One region of the Pseudoalteromonas agarivorans genome, then DNA from elsewhere that is predicted to be linked to it. Evidence: predicted binding sites of a transcription regulator. Region 1 holds the regulator's gene; each other region holds the start of a gene.

Region 1 (5,989 bases):
GCAATTAATTGCCCAACCGCATGCAAAGCTTGCTCTGAATCAGGGCCTTCACAGACTACTTTAACTTCTTTACCTTTACTGCTTTCAAGTAGCATTAAAGCTAATACGCTGTCGCCTGCGGCTTCTTTATCATCTTGGTGTAAGGTGATTTTAGCATCAAACTGCACAGCTAATTGCGCAAGGACCGTTGCCGCTCTGGCGTGTAAGCCTAATTTATTTTTTATTAAAAATGTGTCTTCACAGCGCATAAATTACTATACCTAAACTGAACAGGTTATTATTTTAAGGTTACTTTTCTTGCTCACGATGACGAATTTTGACATTCGGATGCGTCATAGCAAAGCTCTCACCAATGGCTTGCGCTAAATAAACCGAGCGGTGTTGACCACCAGTACATCCAATTGCAATAGTGAGGTAACTACGGTTATTACGCTCTAAGTGTGGCAACCAAGTTTGTACAAAGGTCTGAATTTGCCAAGTGAATTTTTGCACTATGCTGTGATTTGCCAAGAAATCTTTTACTGGTTGATCAAGGCCCGTAAGCGGTTTAAGTTCAGGCTCCCAGTGGGGGTTTGGCAAAAAGCGAGCATCAAAAACATAATCAGCTTCTTTAGGTATGCCGTGTTTAAAGCCAAACGATTCAAACGTTACAATAAGTTGCTTATCTTTTTTACCCAGTATTTTTTCGCGAATTGACTCTGCTAATTGGTGCACACTTAAATCGGTGGTATCAAGCATAAAGTCAGCGCGCGTTACGAGTACATCAAGCAGTTCTTTTTCTTTTTTTATTGCTAAATCAAGCGGCAGTGAATCGATGGATAAAGGGTGTAATCTGCGTGTTTCTGAAAAACGTTTGATCAGTGTTTGATCATCACTATCTAAATAAAACAGTGTGGGTTTAGCAAAGTCAGGAAGGTACTCGAGAATATCGTTAAATTCGTCTTGTTCTTTGGGGATATTACGAACATCTATACTAACGGCTATTTTGTCATAGTTATCTGAAACACTTCGCACTAAAGAGGGCAGTAGGTTGACCGGAATATTATCTACGCAATAATAGCCTAAATCTTCAACCACGCGTAAAGCAACCGACTTACCTGAACCAGAACGGCCGCTTATGATAATTAACTCCATTTATAGCCCTTAGTATTTACTACGATTGATCAACAATTACTTGATACAGCTCTGCATCGGTTTTAGCACTACGCAGCTGTTTACAAAATTCTTTGTTGCTCAGTTTATCAGCTATGGTTGCCAGAGTCTTTAGGTGCTGTTGGTTATCGCCATCTGGTACGATGAGTGCAACAAAAATATCAACAGGGCAGTTATCAATAGCGTCAAAGTTAACAGGCGTGTCGCTAACAAGTACTAAAGCCAGCGGCTCTTCTACGCCACCCATTCTGCCATGAGGAATGGCGATCCCCCGGCCAATACCAGTACTGCCTAGCTTTTCTCTGCTTGCCAGCGCATTAAGAATATCTTGTTGTGGTAAGTAGGGGAGCTTTTCATGAGCAAGCTCACTGATAAACTCTAAAATTCTTTTTTTACTACTAAAAAGGACCGCAGCTTTGCTGCAGTCCTGGCATACTAATGTACTTAATTTCATAATATTAGTGTCTAGCAAGCTTCTCTTTATGTTTTATGACTTGACGATCGAGCTTGTCAATCAACGAGTCTATAGCGGCATACATATCTTGGTGCTCTGTTGAGGCAAATAAATCTGCGCCACTTACATGAATAGTCGCTTCTGCTTTTTGGTTGAGTTTTTCTACATCGAGAATGACATGCACATTGCTAATATGATCTGAGTGCCTTTCTAGCTTTGCAAATTTATTATTTACATAGTCTCTAAGTGAATCAGTTACTTCTACGTGACGACCAGTTAGGTTTAGTTGCATAAGCATTTCCTCTTTGTTTTTTACGTCTTATATCAAACTCTTTCTCTGATTTGACGGTGGAATAGCTAGCGATTCACGGTATTTTGCTATTGTGCGTCTAGCTACTTTAATTCCTTGCTCTGCCAATATATCCGCAATTTTACTATCACTCAATGGTTTAGCTGAGTTTTCCGCGGCAATTAGCTTTTTAATTAGGGCACGTATTGCGGTTGATGAACACTCTCCGCCGTTTTCAGTGCTTACGTGGCTTGAGAAAAAATACTTAAGCTCAAAAATACCACGTGGCGTATGCATATATTTTTGCGTAGTAACACGCGAAATTGTCGATTCATGCATTTCTACCATTTCAGCAACATCGTTTAAAACCATTGGCTTCATGGCTTCTGGGCCATGTTCAAAAAATGCCTGTTGCTGTTTTACAATACAGTTAGTTACCTTAAGTAGCGTGTCGTTTCTGCTTTCAAGGCTTTTTATAAACCATTTAGCTTCTTGTAAGTGAGAGCGAATAAACTGGCTATCACCACTTGATTTTACGGTACGAGACATAGCCGCGTACTGACTATTTACGCGTATTTTTGGCATGCTATCTGGATTTAGCTCTACCACCCAGCGGCCTTTTATTTTTTTAACCGACACATCCGGTATTACATACTCAGACTCTTCCCTTACTATTGTATCTGCAGGTTTTGGGTTGAGGGTATGTATTAGGGTCATGACCTCTTTAAGCTCGTCTTCTTTAAGCTTAGTCTTTTTCATTAATGTACGATAGTCGCGTGCCGCTAATAGATCAATGTGATCGGTTAAGATCATTTTAGTTTGTTCTATAAAAGGGGTGTCTTTATCAAACTGGTTTAGCTGAATACACAAGCACTCTTGTAAACTGCGCGCGGCTATACCTACAGGGTCAAATAACTGAATACGCTTTAAAACGGCTTCTATTTCGTCAAGTTCAACTTCAACTTCGTCATCGTTTTCTTGGTTAAAGCTTTCTAAAATTTCTTCGCAACTTAGCGTTAAAATACCCGAGTCATCTACAGCTTCTACAATGGCAATAGCAATGGCTTCGTCAGTTGGGCTAAAAGGAGTAAGCTGAAGCTGCCACATTAAATACTCATGTAGCGTTTCAGTAGAGGCACCTTGATAAATAGACTCATCTTCTGGCATTGGGCCTGAGGATGCAGCAGGGGCTGCGCTCATGTACTCATCCCAAGTTACATCCATTGCCATATCATCGCTAATGGTGTCTTTATTTAAAGCTTCGCCACTGTCTTGCTCGTACTCGCTGGTTGTATCGTCAGCCGATGCGCTTACGGTTACATCATCCGTATCTGCTTTTTGTTCATTTTTTCCAGCCGACTCTTCCGTGTAATCTTGCTCTTCTACTTCTAATAGCGGGTTGCTATCAAGTGCTTCTTGTATTTCTTGCTGGAGATCCAATGTACTGAGCTGCAGCAAGCGAATCGCTTGTTGCAATTGTGGAGTCATTGTAAGTTGCTGGCCCATGCGCAGCTGTAATGATTGCCTCATGTATCTCTAACAATCCTTTTATGTTGTTATAATTAATATTAGCAGATGCTTGTAGGTGTGGCTTAAATGTTACAGCCTAAATTGCTCGCCTAAATAAACATCGCGTACAGTTTTGTCATTTAATACGTGTTCTGGGGTGCCAGATGCAATTAGCTCCCCATGAGAAACAATGTAGGCTTTTTCACAAACATCAAGGGTTTCTCTTACATTGTGATCGGTAATTAATACGCCAATGCCACGGTTTTTAAGATGTTCTATTATTTTCTTTATATCTAACACTGAAATCGGATCAACACCAGCAAAAGGCTCATCCAATAAAATAAATTTAGGGTTCGCTGCCAGTGCTCTGGCAATTTCTACACGGCGGCGTTCACCACCAGAAAGCGCCATACCTTGGCTATCGCGAATATGCTGAATACTAAATTCATCAAGTAAGTTGTTAAGCGTTTCTTCTCGCGCGGCTTTATTGAGCTCTTTACGCGTTTCTAAAATCGCCATTAAGTTTTGATAAACTGTCAGCTTTCTAAATATTGATGACTCTTGCGGCAAATAGCCAATGCCTAAGCGGGCGCGGCTGTGCATAGGTAATAACGTAATGTCGTTATCATCAATAGAAATTTTGCCTTTGTCGCTAGGTACTAACCCTACAATCATATAAAAGGTGGTGGTTTTACCTGCGCCATTAGGGCCCAATAAGCCAACAATGCTGCCGGCTTCTACCTCAAGGCCTACATTTTTTACAACTTGGCGGCCTTTATAGCTTTTTGCTAATAGTTCTGCTTTTAAGGTGCTCATGGTTGACCTTCGTTACCTGTTTTTTCTTTAATTTTTGCTTCAACAGGCACTAAAATTGTGTGGACACGATCCGTAGAGTTTTCGTCTTTTTCTGCGCTAATAAGCTGCTGCTGCATATCGTAGGTAATACTTTTAGCATTAATTTTTTGACCGGCTTGTGCGACTTCAGCATCGCCAACAAGCGTTAAAAATCGCTTTGCTACGTCGTAACGTACTTCGTTTGCACTGGCACTCATTACAGTACCATCGTCTTGTTTTTCTTCGAAGTAGGCTGGGCTGCCAGTGGCAATAAGGAGTTGTTTGTTATCCCCTAAGTCTTCACGTTTATGTACTTCGAGTCGGTCGGCTGTAATTTTGCGATTACCATGCACAATTTCGACGTTCTTTTCAAAAATACCTACGTTTTCTTTAAGTTGGCCTTCTTGACGGTCTGCACTAATAGAAATTTGATTTGCTGGCGGTTGAGCAGCAGGCTCAGCAGCAGAGGCGCTAAATGCAAGCATTAGCGATGGGATAATAAGTATTTTAGTGAGTTTATTGGTCATAATATATTGTTCGCGTATGGTTAATTAGTTTTATTACTTCGGTTTTTAAATCGGCTTCAAGGCCTTTACCGACAATTTTTAAATTAGGCCCAGTGACAACCACTGGCTGCTCAGAGCGCATTGTTAGCGCTTTAATGTCGACTTCGATGTTATCGGCATTGATGTTATCTATCATGGCGTTATCAACTAAATTTTTAGCAACCACATTGCCTTCTAAAATAAGTTGTTTATCTTCGTAAAGCGTTGCTTCGTCTGCATTTATTCGCCATGTTTGCTTTTCGTTATACAAGGTGAAAATAGGTTTTTCAAAAAATGTAAAACCAAGCTGTTGGTACAGCTCCATTTTAGCCGCAGTGACTTTATGGCTTATTTTGCCTTGCTCGTCATAGGCTGTTTGCTTAAGCTCTATAGCGGTGTAATCGGGCTTTGCAATTACTTCAGGTTCTTGCTCTGGCGCTACATTGGTTTGGGTAAAATAAGGGTACCAAAGCCAAACCATACAGCCGATGAATAACGCACTGAGTATAACGCGTGCTGCATTCATGAACTGGTGCCTTGTGTTGTAAGCGCTATGCCGTTCTCTAGCATAAGTAAATCTGTGAGCTCTCTAACGGCGCCAAAGCCACCAGGCATTTGCGTAGTGTAATGCGATAAGCGCTTAATTAGCGGGTGCGCATCGTTAACTGCAACGGCAAAGCCAACACGCTCCATTACTGGCATGTCAGGGCCATCGTCGCCAATATAGGCTATTTGTTCATCAGTTAACTTTAAAGTGTTTTTGAGTTCTTGATAAGCAATAAGCTTGTCTTCTTGGCCTTGATAAATGTGCTGCACAGTTAAGCTGCTCATGCGAGTTTGTACTATTTCTGAGTGACGCCCCGTAATGACCGCAACTTCAAAACCGCTATTAATTAGCGCTTTAATGCCAAAACCATCTTTTGTATTAAATGCTTTTAATTCTTCGCCTTGGTTACCGAGGTAAATTCGGCCATCAGAAAATACACCATCAATATCGCATATGAGTAGTTTTACTTTTTTGGCGCGTGCTTTGGCATCATCGCTTAGCGGTTGATAGAGATCTTCAAATTGCATTTATAATACTCCTGCTTTTAAGAGGTCTTGCATATTTAAGGCGCCTATTGGCTGGTTTTTATCATTGACCACAATTAAACCATTAATACGTTTGTTTTCCATTATGTTTAGGGCTTCAGCTGCAAGTATATC
Region 2 (5,989 bases), on a different contig from region 1:
AGTAATTCGGGTAAATAATGAAAATAATCATACTCGGTGCCGGACAAGTCGGTGGTACGCTTGCTGAAAACTTAGTTGGCGAACAAAACGAAATAACCGTTGTTGATATAGACGGCAACCGCTTACGAGAGCTACAAGATAAGTACGACTTACAAGGGGTCACGGGGCACAGTGCACACCCAGATGTGCTCAGACGTGCAGGTGCTGAAGACGCCGACATGATTATTGCGGTAACCAGCTCAGATGAAGTTAATATGGTGGCGTGCCAAGTCGCGTATAGTATTTTTAATACGCCAACTAAAATAGCCCGTATCCGATCAGAGCAATATTTAAAATACCGCGAAAAGCTATTTCATAACGATGACCTCCCGGTTGATCACTATATTGCCCCCGAAGCACTTGTTACCAAATATATTCGCCGTTTAATAGATTACCCGGGCGCGTTGCAAGTGCTGCAATTTGCCGATGGCATGCTCTCTCTTGTGGCTGTAAAAGCTTACTACGGTGGCTTATTAGTGGGTTATGCGCTTTCTGCTTTAAAAGAGCATATTCCGAATGTAGAAACCCGTGTAGCAGCAATTTATCGCCAAGGTAAAGCTATAAAGCCACTGGGCACCACGGTAATAGAAGCGGACGATGAAGTATTTTTCATTGCTGCCACTAAGCATATTCGCGCAGTTATGAACGAGCTACAAAAACTTGAGCGTTCTTACAAAAAAATTATGATAGCCGGTGGTGGTAACATTGGTGCAGGCCTTGCTCGCTCACTGGAAAAAAACCACAGCGTTAAGTTACTAGAGCGCAGTAAAGAGCGTGCTGAGCAACTCTCTGAAATGCTAGATAACACCGTCGTGTTTTGTGGAGACGCCTCAGACCAAGAACTACTATCTGAAGAGCACATAGAGCAAGTTGATGTGTTTATTGCCGTAACCAACGACGATGAAGCAAATATAATGTCGGCTATGCTTGCAAAACGCATGGGCGCACAAAAAACCATGGTGCTTATTCAGCGTGGTGCGTATGTAGATTTAGTGCAAGGGGGTGAAATAGATATTGCTATATCACCACAACAAGCAACTATTTCGGCGCTACTTACACACGTACGCCGTGGCGATATTGTTAATGTGTACTCGTTACGTAAAGGCGCGGCAGAGGCCATTGAAGCCGTTGCCCATGGCGATGAAAACACATCAAAAGTAGTTGGCCGTGCGATTGCCGATATCAAGCTACCTGCAGGTACAACGATTGGCGCTATTGTACGTAATGACGACGTACTGATTGCCCACGACGACACGGTTATTATGTCTGGTGATCACGTTATTATGTTTTTAATCGATAAAAAGCATATCAACGTAGTAGAAAAGCTATTCCAAGTTAGCGCTATATTTTTATAGTTAAACACAAAAAAGCCGCTGACTAAGGCGGCTTTAGTGGAGTATGTTTTTTTAATGCTAGGCAACCCTGCTTAGCAGCTTACTAATTACTGTACTTTTGAAAACTCTTGCTCAGAAATTTCACCATTACCATCAGTATCTAGCTGGTCAAAAATCTTCACTAGCTGTGAATTTACCTGCGCTTCTTGCTTTGAAATTGCACCATCACCATCGGCATCAAACGAGGCAAAGTCGACTGCAGCATACGCCGCTGATGAAGAAGCTAATACGATAACGGCAAGTGCTGTATTTAATGTTTTCATAGTTGTGTCCTAATTAAGAGGAAATCCTTTTCTAAGATCCATGGGTTTAAAAATTAACTAAAAAGTGCTTTTGCCAATGTGCATTATTAAGTTTTAATGCACATTGGATTAGAGCAAATGACTCTTTGCTAAGTGAACATGCGCTGCCCTGCGCTCAATTGGCAAAGATCATCACACCCTAGTATTTAGAGAACTCTTGCTTTGAAAGCTCACCATTTCCGTCGGTATCAAGCTCAACAAACTCAGCCATTAAATCCGCATCAACCGATGCTTCAGCTTGGCTGATGGCGCCATTGCCATCTACATCTAGCGTGTCAAAATCAGTCCCTGCAAAGGCAGCAGAAGAAGAGGCAATAGCCATAAATGCGAGTGCTTTATTTAAATGCTTCATAATTTAATCCTTCAATATAAACAAATTAGTTAAGTTCACTACGTGGTGTACGCAATCCTTGTAATCCTTTTTCGTAAGCTCCCTTGCCTACTTAGGTTGTCATTGGCAACTCAGGATTGTTACCACACTTTAAGCTTCTGAAAATTCTTCTTTTGATAGCTCACCATCTTGGTCAGTATCTAATTCTGAGAACATGCTCATCAGTTTTGCATCAATTGATGCCTCTGATTTGCTAATCGTGCCGCTGCCATCTACATCTAACGTATCAAAATCGGTTGCTGCAAATGCCGCTGATGATGAAGCAAGGGCGATAAGTGCTAAAGTTTTATTAATGCTTTTCATAATATAATTCCTTCAAGTATATGTGTGCGATTAAGTGTTTTACTTTAAATCACGTTATTGTTCAGTACAGCCAGACTATTACAACTTGAATGCCAAGTTTTAAAAGCTCATTAATTTCAATTAGTTAAAAGAGCACTTGGCTATTTTTGATAAATTTGCGGGGTTTTATGTTGCAAACTAGCAACAAAGGGTAAAGCTAAGTTTTTAAATACAATAAAAACAGCTAGTTACATAAGAGAAAAAAGCTACAATTTTCGGCGTAAATTGTAAGAATGAAGTTTTATCGAAAAAAGAGACTAAATTTTAGCCATGAGGGGAGCTAACGCATTAAAATAACTCACTCGTAAAACTAATCTATACAACTGATTTTTATAGAAAATAAAAATTATTTTTTGAAGTTTTAAAAAATATGACTGCCACTCAAGTAAAAAATGGCCATTTGTTGCTATTAAGCGAAAGTGCTTATTCTAATGGCAGCTCAAGCATCGCGGGATCGATAAAGTGCTCTTTCATAAATGCCTTCATTTCATCTTCACTGGCTAGAAGTTTAATACCACAATTAACTCCCGCGGCGTGTTCTTTTACACTGCATATTTCGCCAGTAAATGATTTATTGTTGGTATCAACCGTCACCGTGCATTGCATATCTTTAATATTTTCATCGTTTTGATCGCCGCGTACATCAAACATCACCCCGGTAAGCGAGATGTCTTTAATCACCCCTTCAAGTACTCTATCGTCACTGAGAGTTAATTTTGCAGGTAATAAGGTAGGTATGCGTGTTTGCGCGCGCAGTGCAAATAACTGCACTTGCGTAGGGTAATTAATAAAAATGAGCCTAGCAGGGTGTGAGGCAACCGACATAAGCTGCTGCCTAAATGCTATTACTTGTCCGCCACTGCCTTCTATAACCGCTCTTACCACCACCATTACACCATCACGTAGGTAATCACTTGCAGCAGGTAAACGCTTTGAACTTGGGTAATTTAAAATAATAAATTTATTTTCTAGCAAGCCAATAAACTCTGTTTTTACGCGTTTACTACTGGTAGGCGTAACAATTTCCAAGTCGACCAATCGCCCTGTTGTTAACTGGTGTAATTTATCTAAATTAGAATGTGGCATGCCTGTTCCTAAGCATCATTTATATATTATTACCCACGCCAAAAGGTCGGCGTAAATAGCACGAGTAAGGTGAATATTTCTAAGCGACCAAATACCATGGCAATGGTTAATAGCCATTTGGCACCATCGCTCACCGCCCCATAATGCGAGGCAACATCACCTAAGCCTGGGCCTAAATTATTTAAACACGCCGCCGTAGCAGAGAACGCGGTAATGTTGTCCATGCCGGTTCCCATTAGTGCCAGCATTATAATAATAAACACCAACGCGTACGCTGAGAAAAACCCCCAAACCGCTTCAACTACTTTATCGGGCAGGGCTTTACGACCAAGCTTAATAGAGTATATAGCACGTGGGTGCACTAAGCGGTTAAGCTCACGTATGCCTTGTAGGTAAAGTAAAAACACGCGTACAACTTTCATACCGCCACCGGTTGAACCTGCACAGCCACCTATAAAGCTCGAAAAAATAAGCAATATAGGTAAAAACAGCGGCCAAGTAGAAAAGTTATCGGTGGCAAAACCGGCTGTGGTACTCATAGAAACCGCCTGAAATAAGGCCTGATCGAGGGTTTCATCGCCATCGGCAAATATTTCGTTAGATGAGAGCACCGTAAAACAAATAACCACCAGCGCTAACTGTACCAGTAAAAAAACTTTAAATTCAGGGTCGCGAATGTATACCTGAATATTACGACTCGCTACCGCCGCGTAATGCAGTGAAAAGTTAACCGCAGCAATAATTAAAAAGAAAACACATATAAAGTTAATGACAGGGCTATCAAAGTGCCCTATTGAGGCATCGTAAGTAGAAAAACCGCCAATCGCCACTGTAGAAAACGCATGGCATATAGCATCAAACCACTCCATACCTGCCGCCCAATACGCCAACATACAGGTTACCGTTAACGACACATAAATGTACCAAAGGTGCTTTGCGGTATCGGCAATACGGGGGGTCATTTTTGAATCTTTTACCGGGCCTGGGATCTCAGCTCGGTATAACTGCATGCCACCGACCCCAAGCATGGGCAGTATAGCAACAGCAAGTACAATGATACCCATACCGCCAAACCACTGTAATTGCTGGCGATAAAACAAAACAGACTTAGGCAGGTATTCAATTCCGGTAAGTACAGTGGCCCCAGTGGTTGTAAGGCCAGAGAAGGCCTCAAATACTGCATCGGCCATAGACAAATTAGGTTCTTGCAAAAAAATCAGCGGTAACGATGCAAACGCCCCTAGTACCAGCCAAAACAGTACAACAATTAAAAAGCCTTCGCGTGCTTTTAAGTCGCCGTTTTCATGCCTGTTTGGGTAATAAGCTGTTAAACCAATAACCACACTAAATATAAACGCTAATACAAAAGGAACACCACCACCATCTTTATAAAATAAAGACACCACCGCAGGCGGCACCATGGTAATACTAAACAGCGCAACAAGTTGGCCAAGGATTTTTATGATGGTACGAAATTGCATGTAGCTTATCGCTTTTATTATTAGTAAATATAAGTGTGTAAGTTATTGTCTTACTCTTTGATAGTTAACTCAACTGCGCCATGGCTTAAATCAAAAATATCTTTAATGGCCTGTTTTGCTTGGCGGCTATCAATAGTAATAACCCATTCAATATTAGCAGTAAATTGTTTTTCTATATTAAGTACTTGATAATTGGTTTTTAACAATTGCTCTATTGCGCCCTGCATGCTGTATTCACTCTGGCCTACAATCTCGATACTCGGTACTTTAGTCACCGTTTTTAGCTGCGAAAGTGCATTATTAAGCGACCCACCATAGGCACGCACTAACCCACCGGTGCCCAGCTTTATACCGCCAAAATAACGGGTGACAACCGCAGTAATTTCGCCAAGTCCAGAACCCACCAGCACATTAAGCATGGGCTTTCCTGCGGTACCATTTGGCTCGCCATCATCAGAAAAACCATAAACATGGCTTCCGCCTGGGTTACCCGCTACGTGCGCCCAACAATTATGGCGAGCATCTGGGTACTTTTCTTCAATGCTTTTAATAAATGCTTTAGCAGCCTGTAGGTCTGGCGTATGCGCGATATGAACTATAAAGGTGCTTTTTTTAATTTCTTCTTGATGAAACATATCATCGGCGGGGAATTTATATTCAGACATAATTAAAGCTCAATTAAAAATGGGGCCAAAAGGCCCCTTTGCATTCGCGTATTTTAGCGCGTATTGGCGAGCTCGTCTTTATTAGCTTAATCGAGCGCTAAATCACGAGTCATATTTTCTAGGCTGTCTTCGTGAACAATAATATTGTCTTCAATACGAATACCGCCGTATGGTTTTAACGACTCGATTTTTTCCCAGTTAATAAACTGCTTACTGTCGGTTTGCGCTAAATCACCTAATAATGAGTCTATAAAGTAAAGCCCTGGCTCAATAGTAAATACTTGGTTTT
Region 3 (5,989 bases), 130 kb from region 1:
TACCTAAGTGAGCTATTAACACGAGCCCTAGAGCGGGCTAATTACCCTGTAGACATAAAAATGCAGCCAGTGAGCTTACAGCAACAGCGTGACCTGATTGAGCTAGATAAAACAGAGCTAGATGTTTATTGGAGCATGAGCAGCCCAGAACGAGAGGCACGGGCAATAGCCGTTAAAGTCCCGCTATTTAAAGGCTTTATAGGCAAGCGCGTTTTATTAACCAGTAAAAAAAATGTCGAAAAATTTAAAAGCATTACCACGTTAGCGCAATTAAGTGAGCTCTCGGCAGTGCAAGGGCATGATTGGCCAGATACAAAAATAATGGCCTATAACGGCTTACATGTAAGGCCGCTGAGTAACTATCAAGCTATGTTTACGCTTACTAGCCGGGGCAGAATCGATTACTTTCCTCGCTCATTTATCGAAGTTAATTCTGAGCTTGTTGCCAATGCGCAGAGTAACTTAGTTATTGTGCCTAATTTATTTATTAGTTATCCCACCGGTATTTATTATTTTGTTGTAAGTAGTAAGCCAGCTTTAGCGCAAGCCATAGAGCTTGGGTTGCAAAACATGCAAAACAGCGGAGAGTTTGATGCGTTATTTGATGAGTATTTTGCAAAAGACATAAACTCACTCCCTTTTACAAAAGGTTATACCACGGAGCTTAAGCTCGATAACCCTTACTTTTAAAACAAAAAAGGAGCCATAGGCTCCTTTTTTATAATAGGGTTACATGCACTTTATTAGCGAAGTAACGCTTCAGGTAATACTGGGCGAATTTCACGGATAATTGCTTGAGTAAGCTTAGGTGCACCACAAATAATGTTACCGCTATTGTTGTAGTTAACGCCACCTGCAAAATCAACAACCATGCCGCCAGCTTCTTTTACAAGTAACTCGCCTGCTGCTGTGTCCCACGGTTTTAAACCAATTTCAAAAAAGCCATCAACACGGCCCGCAGCTACATATGCCATATCTAGTGCTGCAGAACCTGCACGACGAATATCAGCAGTTTGTGTAAACAATGCTTTAAACGCGTCTGTGTATGCATCTAAGTGATGTTTTTGTTTGAAAGGGAAGCCTGTTGCTAAAATAGAACCAGCTAATTCTACGGTTTTAGTAACGCGTAAACGCTTGCTGTTTAGCTGTGCGCCTTGACCACGAGATGCTGTGAAAAGCTCGCCACGAATTGGATCGTAAATTACAGCTTGGTCTAAACGACCTTTTACTTTAAGTGCGATAGAAACCGCGAAATGAGGGATACCCTTGATGAAGTTAGTTGTGCCATCAAGCGGGTCAACAATCCATTGGTAATCTGCATCTTTGCCTTTGTGCTCACCTAGTTCTTCACCAACAATGCAGTGATCAGGGTAAGATTTTAAAATTGTATCACGAATTACGGCTTCGGCTTCTTTATCAATGTTAGTCACTAAGTCGTTAGTGCCTTTTTGTTGAATTTCAACTTTTGATAAATCTTCACTTGCGCGAAGTAAAATTTTGCCTGCGTTGCGCGCAGCGCGAACCGCAATGTTTAACATTGGATGCATGGTATTACCTTTGGGTTGTAAAAGAACGTTTATATATTTAAGCCGGCGTATTTTAGCGACTTTTGCCATAAAGTAAACAATAAACCCTAAATACTTTTGTGCGTTTTTTATACGGCCTTGAAATGCATGTAAATTTATTCGTATCTAAGACGTGTTGGCGTGTATGGATTGAAATTTGTTCAACCGAAGGGCGACTTAATCACAGCGCGAAGTGCGAAGCCTTGGGAGTTCAATAACTTCCATGAAGCAAAGCTTCCGCGTCCTGCTAGCAAACATACTGTTGTAAAAATTAATCTTACAAGGGCAATACACGCCAATAATACTAAAAAGTAAAAAAAGTGCTTTACCTAAAGTTAGCTTGAGGTTTTATCTTGTGTTTAAGCAATCAACTAGGGTAAATAATAATGAAATTAGAACACGTACATTTAGTAGTAAACGATATAAATGCCATGCTTAAATTTTATCAAGCAGCCTTTCCTTATTGGTCAATTAGAAGTGAAGGGCATAACACTTGGTATGGTAAACCTAAGCGCTGGGTACATTTTGGCGACGATAATCACTACATTGCTATAAGCGATAATGGCGAGCATAAAAACAGAGATTTGGCAGGGCATCAAGTCGGGCTGGCTCACTTTGCCTACGTTACAAACAACCTAGACGCTGTTATACAGCGCTTAAAACACGCCGGATTTAGCATTGATAAAGAGGGGGCAGAAAACCCATTTAGAAAAAACGTATATTACCTAGACCCAGCAGGGTTCGAGGTTGAGTTTGTGCAATATATGAGTGACATTCCAAGCGAGCGTAATAACGACTTATAAAATAGGTAGTAAATAACGGTGTAGAAAAGCGCATAATATGGCTTTTCTACCCATTGTGTTTTTACCCGTATTATTTATTACTCACCCCAAGCTGGGCCTTTAAATCATTAGCAAAACTCACAAACTTTTCTTTAATGGTGCGTTTAACTTTTACCTCCACCGAGCCTAAAACTGTTTTACCTTCGAGGTTAATTGTTGGGCCTTGGCGCTTATTAAGCGACACCGTTTTGTTTTCAAAACTACCTAATATACAAAACATTTTAGAAACTACATTAACATGCTCTGGTACGTAAATTTCTTCGCTGCCAAAAATACAATTTACATGCACGGTAACATGTTGGTGGGCAAAAATGGCATCAGTAAAATCTAAAACAATCGACCCCATATAGTTTTGAATATAAATATCTTTAGGCACCACCCATTGGCCGCTACGCTCGCTTGAGCCTAAAATGCTTCGCAGTGTTAAGTTTTCTTCATCCGCTTGTTGGGCGCTGTAGTTAGGGGCAAATTGCGTTTGCTTATGAGCACTGTACTGGGTATCTGTAGTAAGGGTTAAATCCTCTACTAAATTAAGTAACGCGGCATTATCGGTTGCTTCCATTGCACTGTCTAAGCGCCTTTCAAAGGCTTCAGCTGAAATAACACCATGGCTGTAGTTATAAATAAGTTGGTCTATCACTTGTTCGCGAACTTGATCTATTGGGCGGTCTTCAATTTTTACAGACATGGGAATAATCCTTTTTATATGAGTTACCACAGTACATAGCAAGTGGTGTACCAAAAATTAACTATTTATATATCAATGGTTTATTGTTTTAATAACTCCGCTTAATTTATATATTAACGATAGATTAACCAAAACAGCAATATAATCGTTATTTTCACCACTTAAGAAAGTTTTACCTAATAGCCTGTAAATGTTTACTCGGAGGTATTTTTATTTATACCCAATAAAATAGCTAACTTCATGAATTTAAAGTGTTAATAAAGTTGGCCTAAAGCTCGCATATATAAAAGTGTCTTTAATCAAAAGGAGAAAGATTATGAAAACATTCAACAAATCTATGATTGCGGCTTTAGTTCTAGGTACTACAGCTATGGGTGCTCAAGCGGGCACTTGGGAAAATGAAAGTAAAGATGCTTGGATTGATGGTAAGGCAGAAACAGTGCTTCTTATGAACACTAATCTAAACAACTTTGACATTAACACTGATGTAAAAAATGGCAAGGTAGTACTTACAGGTAAAGTAGACAGCGACCTTGATAAAGAGCTAGCTGAAGAACTTGTAATTAGCCTAGATGGCGTATCTGATGTAGAAAACAACCTAACTGTTGTGAAAAACATGGATATGGACGACAAAGATCGTGACACTATGGATGATGACGATAACGACTTAACTGACGCTAAAATCACCACAGTAATTACTACACGTTTCTTATTTGACTCAGAAGTTGACGGTACAGATATCGACGTTGATACCGACAACGGTATAGTAAAACTTAAAGGTTCTGTTGAAACAGAAGCTGAAAAGCAGTTAGCAGTAAAAATTGCTAAAAATGCTGAAGATGTTCGTGACGTAGTAGATGAACTAACTATTGTTGCTGAATAATACACTATACTAAAAAGCCCAGCTTAGCTGGGCTTTTTGCTTGTCATTTTTAAAGGAGCTACATCATGGATATCATTCGTATAATATTGTCGATTTTATTACCGCCACTGGGTGTATTTTTACAAGTTGGTTTAGGTATGCACTTTTGGCTAAATATTTTACTAACTTTACTGGGTTACTTCCCTGGTTTAATTCACGCTATCTACATTATTGCTAAAAAATAATGTGTGGTGTGTTCAATGTGAGCCGGCCACTTTTTTATAGTTATTAAAATTGTAAAAAAGCGGCTTACATACTTCTGCGTTTATTTTTCTGTTATTTCCTACCTATTCGCATGCAAAAAGATTACTATTTAAGCAGTCAGCTTACTGATTGTTAAAATAAAGGTTTTTGCTAGTGACAAGCCTTAAAAAACTTTTTATACTGCAACCCGCTTTAGTCGCTCAGTGGCTAAACGCTTCAAAAATTAACTACCTCGTAGTTATACAAAGTTGGCCCCTTAGCTCAGTTGGTTAGAGCACACGACTCATAATCGTTAGGTCCCCAGTTCGAGTCTGGGAGGGGCCACCACTTTTCAAAGCTTTCCAATTTTTAAATAGTTATAGCCAATAAAAAATATTCTCTACTGTACTTTTTATACAGCATTTAGGTTAGTTGTTTACGTGCCTATACCGTCTCTATTATTTAAAAGCCAGCTTCAATCATTTTCCTATCTGGCCAATACCAAACTATGGGTAATTCAGATGATGGTGTAGATGTGGACTTAAACTGGCTTAGTGCTGGAATAGGTTATCGCACAGCTATTGGCGCGAACACTGACTTTTATGGTTTAGCAACTTACGAAAACGTAGAGCTAGAGGCATCGTATCGTGGAAGTAGTGCTTCGAATGACGAAAATGGCTATAGTCTATCTGTAGGTGTTCGCTCTATGGTAAGTGATAATATTGAGCTAGATGGCCGAGTAGGCAATGTCGATATTGCAGATGAGAGTGAAACATCTTTCAGTGTGGGCGCACGTTACTACATTAATAACAACGTTTCACTTGGGGCTAATTACACCTCATTGGACGAGCTAGATTTAGTTAGCTTAACTGCTCGTTATAGCTTTTAAGTATTAATAAATAAAAAATAAGCGCACTAAACAGTGCGCTTTTTTATGCCATTTACTTTTTTAAGTAGCTTCTAATTTACTTGGTACTTACTGTTAGTACGAATGTAAATAGTGGCTGTTTTGTCGCTAGTGTTCTCAATCGTGTGGGTAAAGTTACCGGTTGATTCTACATAGCTGCCTGCACTTAGGTTTTGCGCTTTATCTTGCTCGCTTGAGTTGTACTCAACGGCGCCGGCTATAACAACAGCACGAAATTCGCTTGCATCTGTTTTTAATTCACCTTTAAAGCCGGCAGGAAGTTTAATCATTGAGCCGTTCATATCGGCTGTACTTCCCCAAAGGTAGGCGGTTTGAACGCCTTGGGCGTTAATGTCGTTTAAATCGCTGCTGTTTAACCATACTATGTTGTCTGCATGTAGGTTTAACGGGCGCTCACCATTATCAAACTGGGCATTAGTTGGTTTAACTAAGTACGGCCCTGAGTCGATTTCTAAGTAAATTAAATTTGTTTCAGCATTGGCTGCAGTGGTGTGGTTTTCACCTGCTGGTTGTGTCCAAAACGAACCCGCTGGCATCCACATTTTTTCGGCTGTTGGGTCGTCATTATGCATTTGCCCTTCAATAACGATACCGCGGTAGGTAATGTTGTGAATGTGCGGCGGAGATTCAAAGCCTTTTTTAAAGCGTACTAACATGCCTGTTGCAGTGTCGGTTGTGCGGTTTCCCCATAAATCTGCAGCGCCAGGGCTTTTATCACCACGTAGCGGGTTTAAGTAACCCCAGTCAATATTGCTTGCAGCAACAACTTTTGATGCGCTTTGCTCTGCAGAGGCTGGCGTTGATATGAGTGTTGCAACCAGTGCAAGAGTTGATGCGTTTAGTAAAAATTTCATTTAAAAG

The links. Region 1 encodes sigma-54, which starts transcription at its own class of promoters, with help from an activator protein. Its sites were predicted from a motif close to GTTGGCACGNNNNTNGNNT; they were not measured.
Region 2: NQT65_RS19505 (EF-hand domain-containing protein) is a predicted target of sigma-54. The motif match lies at 2,508-2,526, and genes of this name have one in related genera.
Region 3: NQT65_RS13470 (BON domain-containing protein) is a predicted target of sigma-54. The motif match lies at 3,358-3,376, and genes of this name have one in related genera.

What each region holds. Positions count from the first base shown of each region.
Region 1 covers NZ_JANIGJ010000007.1:211,158-217,146, forward strand. The annotation lists gene NQT65_RS14035 (HPr family phosphocarrier protein) at 1-248, opposite strand, end outside; gene rapZ (RNase adapter RapZ) at 289-1,134, opposite strand; gene NQT65_RS14045 (PTS sugar transporter subunit IIA) at 1,154-1,606, opposite strand; gene hpf (ribosome hibernation promoting factor) at 1,611-1,898, opposite strand; gene NQT65_RS14055 (RNA polymerase factor sigma-54) at 1,926-3,425, opposite strand; gene lptB (LPS export ABC transporter ATP-binding protein) at 3,495-4,220, opposite strand; gene lptA (lipopolysaccharide transport periplasmic protein LptA) at 4,217-4,765, opposite strand; gene lptC (LPS export ABC transporter periplasmic protein LptC) at 4,755-5,309, opposite strand; gene kdsC (3-deoxy-manno-octulosonate-8-phosphatase KdsC) at 5,306-5,857, opposite strand; gene NQT65_RS14080 (KpsF/GutQ family sugar-phosphate isomerase) at 5,858-5,989, opposite strand, start outside.
Region 2 covers NZ_JANIGJ010000016.1:40,258-46,246, reverse strand. The annotation lists gene trkA (Trk system potassium transporter TrkA) at 18-1,394, shown strand; gene NQT65_RS19515 (EF-hand domain-containing protein) at 1,481-1,696, opposite strand; gene NQT65_RS19510 (EF-hand domain-containing protein) at 1,875-2,087, opposite strand; gene NQT65_RS19505 (EF-hand domain-containing protein) at 2,217-2,429, opposite strand; gene NQT65_RS19500 (flagellar brake domain-containing protein) at 2,892-3,554, opposite strand; gene NQT65_RS19495 (TrkH family potassium uptake protein) at 3,584-5,035, opposite strand; gene NQT65_RS19490 (YigZ family protein) at 5,086-5,700, opposite strand; gene pepQ (Xaa-Pro dipeptidase) at 5,787-5,989, opposite strand, start outside.
Region 3 covers NZ_JANIGJ010000007.1:82,863-88,851, forward strand. The annotation lists gene NQT65_RS13450 (substrate-binding periplasmic protein) at 1-690, shown strand, start outside; gene suhB (inositol-1-monophosphatase) at 744-1,547, opposite strand; gene NQT65_RS13460 (VOC family protein) at 1,952-2,368, shown strand; gene NQT65_RS13465 (LiaF domain-containing protein) at 2,439-3,095, opposite strand; gene NQT65_RS13470 (BON domain-containing protein) at 3,412-3,978, shown strand; gene NQT65_RS13475 (YqaE/Pmp3 family membrane protein) at 4,044-4,202, shown strand; tRNA gene NQT65_RS13480 (tRNA-Ile) at 4,472-4,548, shown strand; gene NQT65_RS13485 (outer membrane beta-barrel protein) at 4,682-5,089, shown strand; gene NQT65_RS13490 (DUF4437 domain-containing protein) at 5,161-5,982, opposite strand.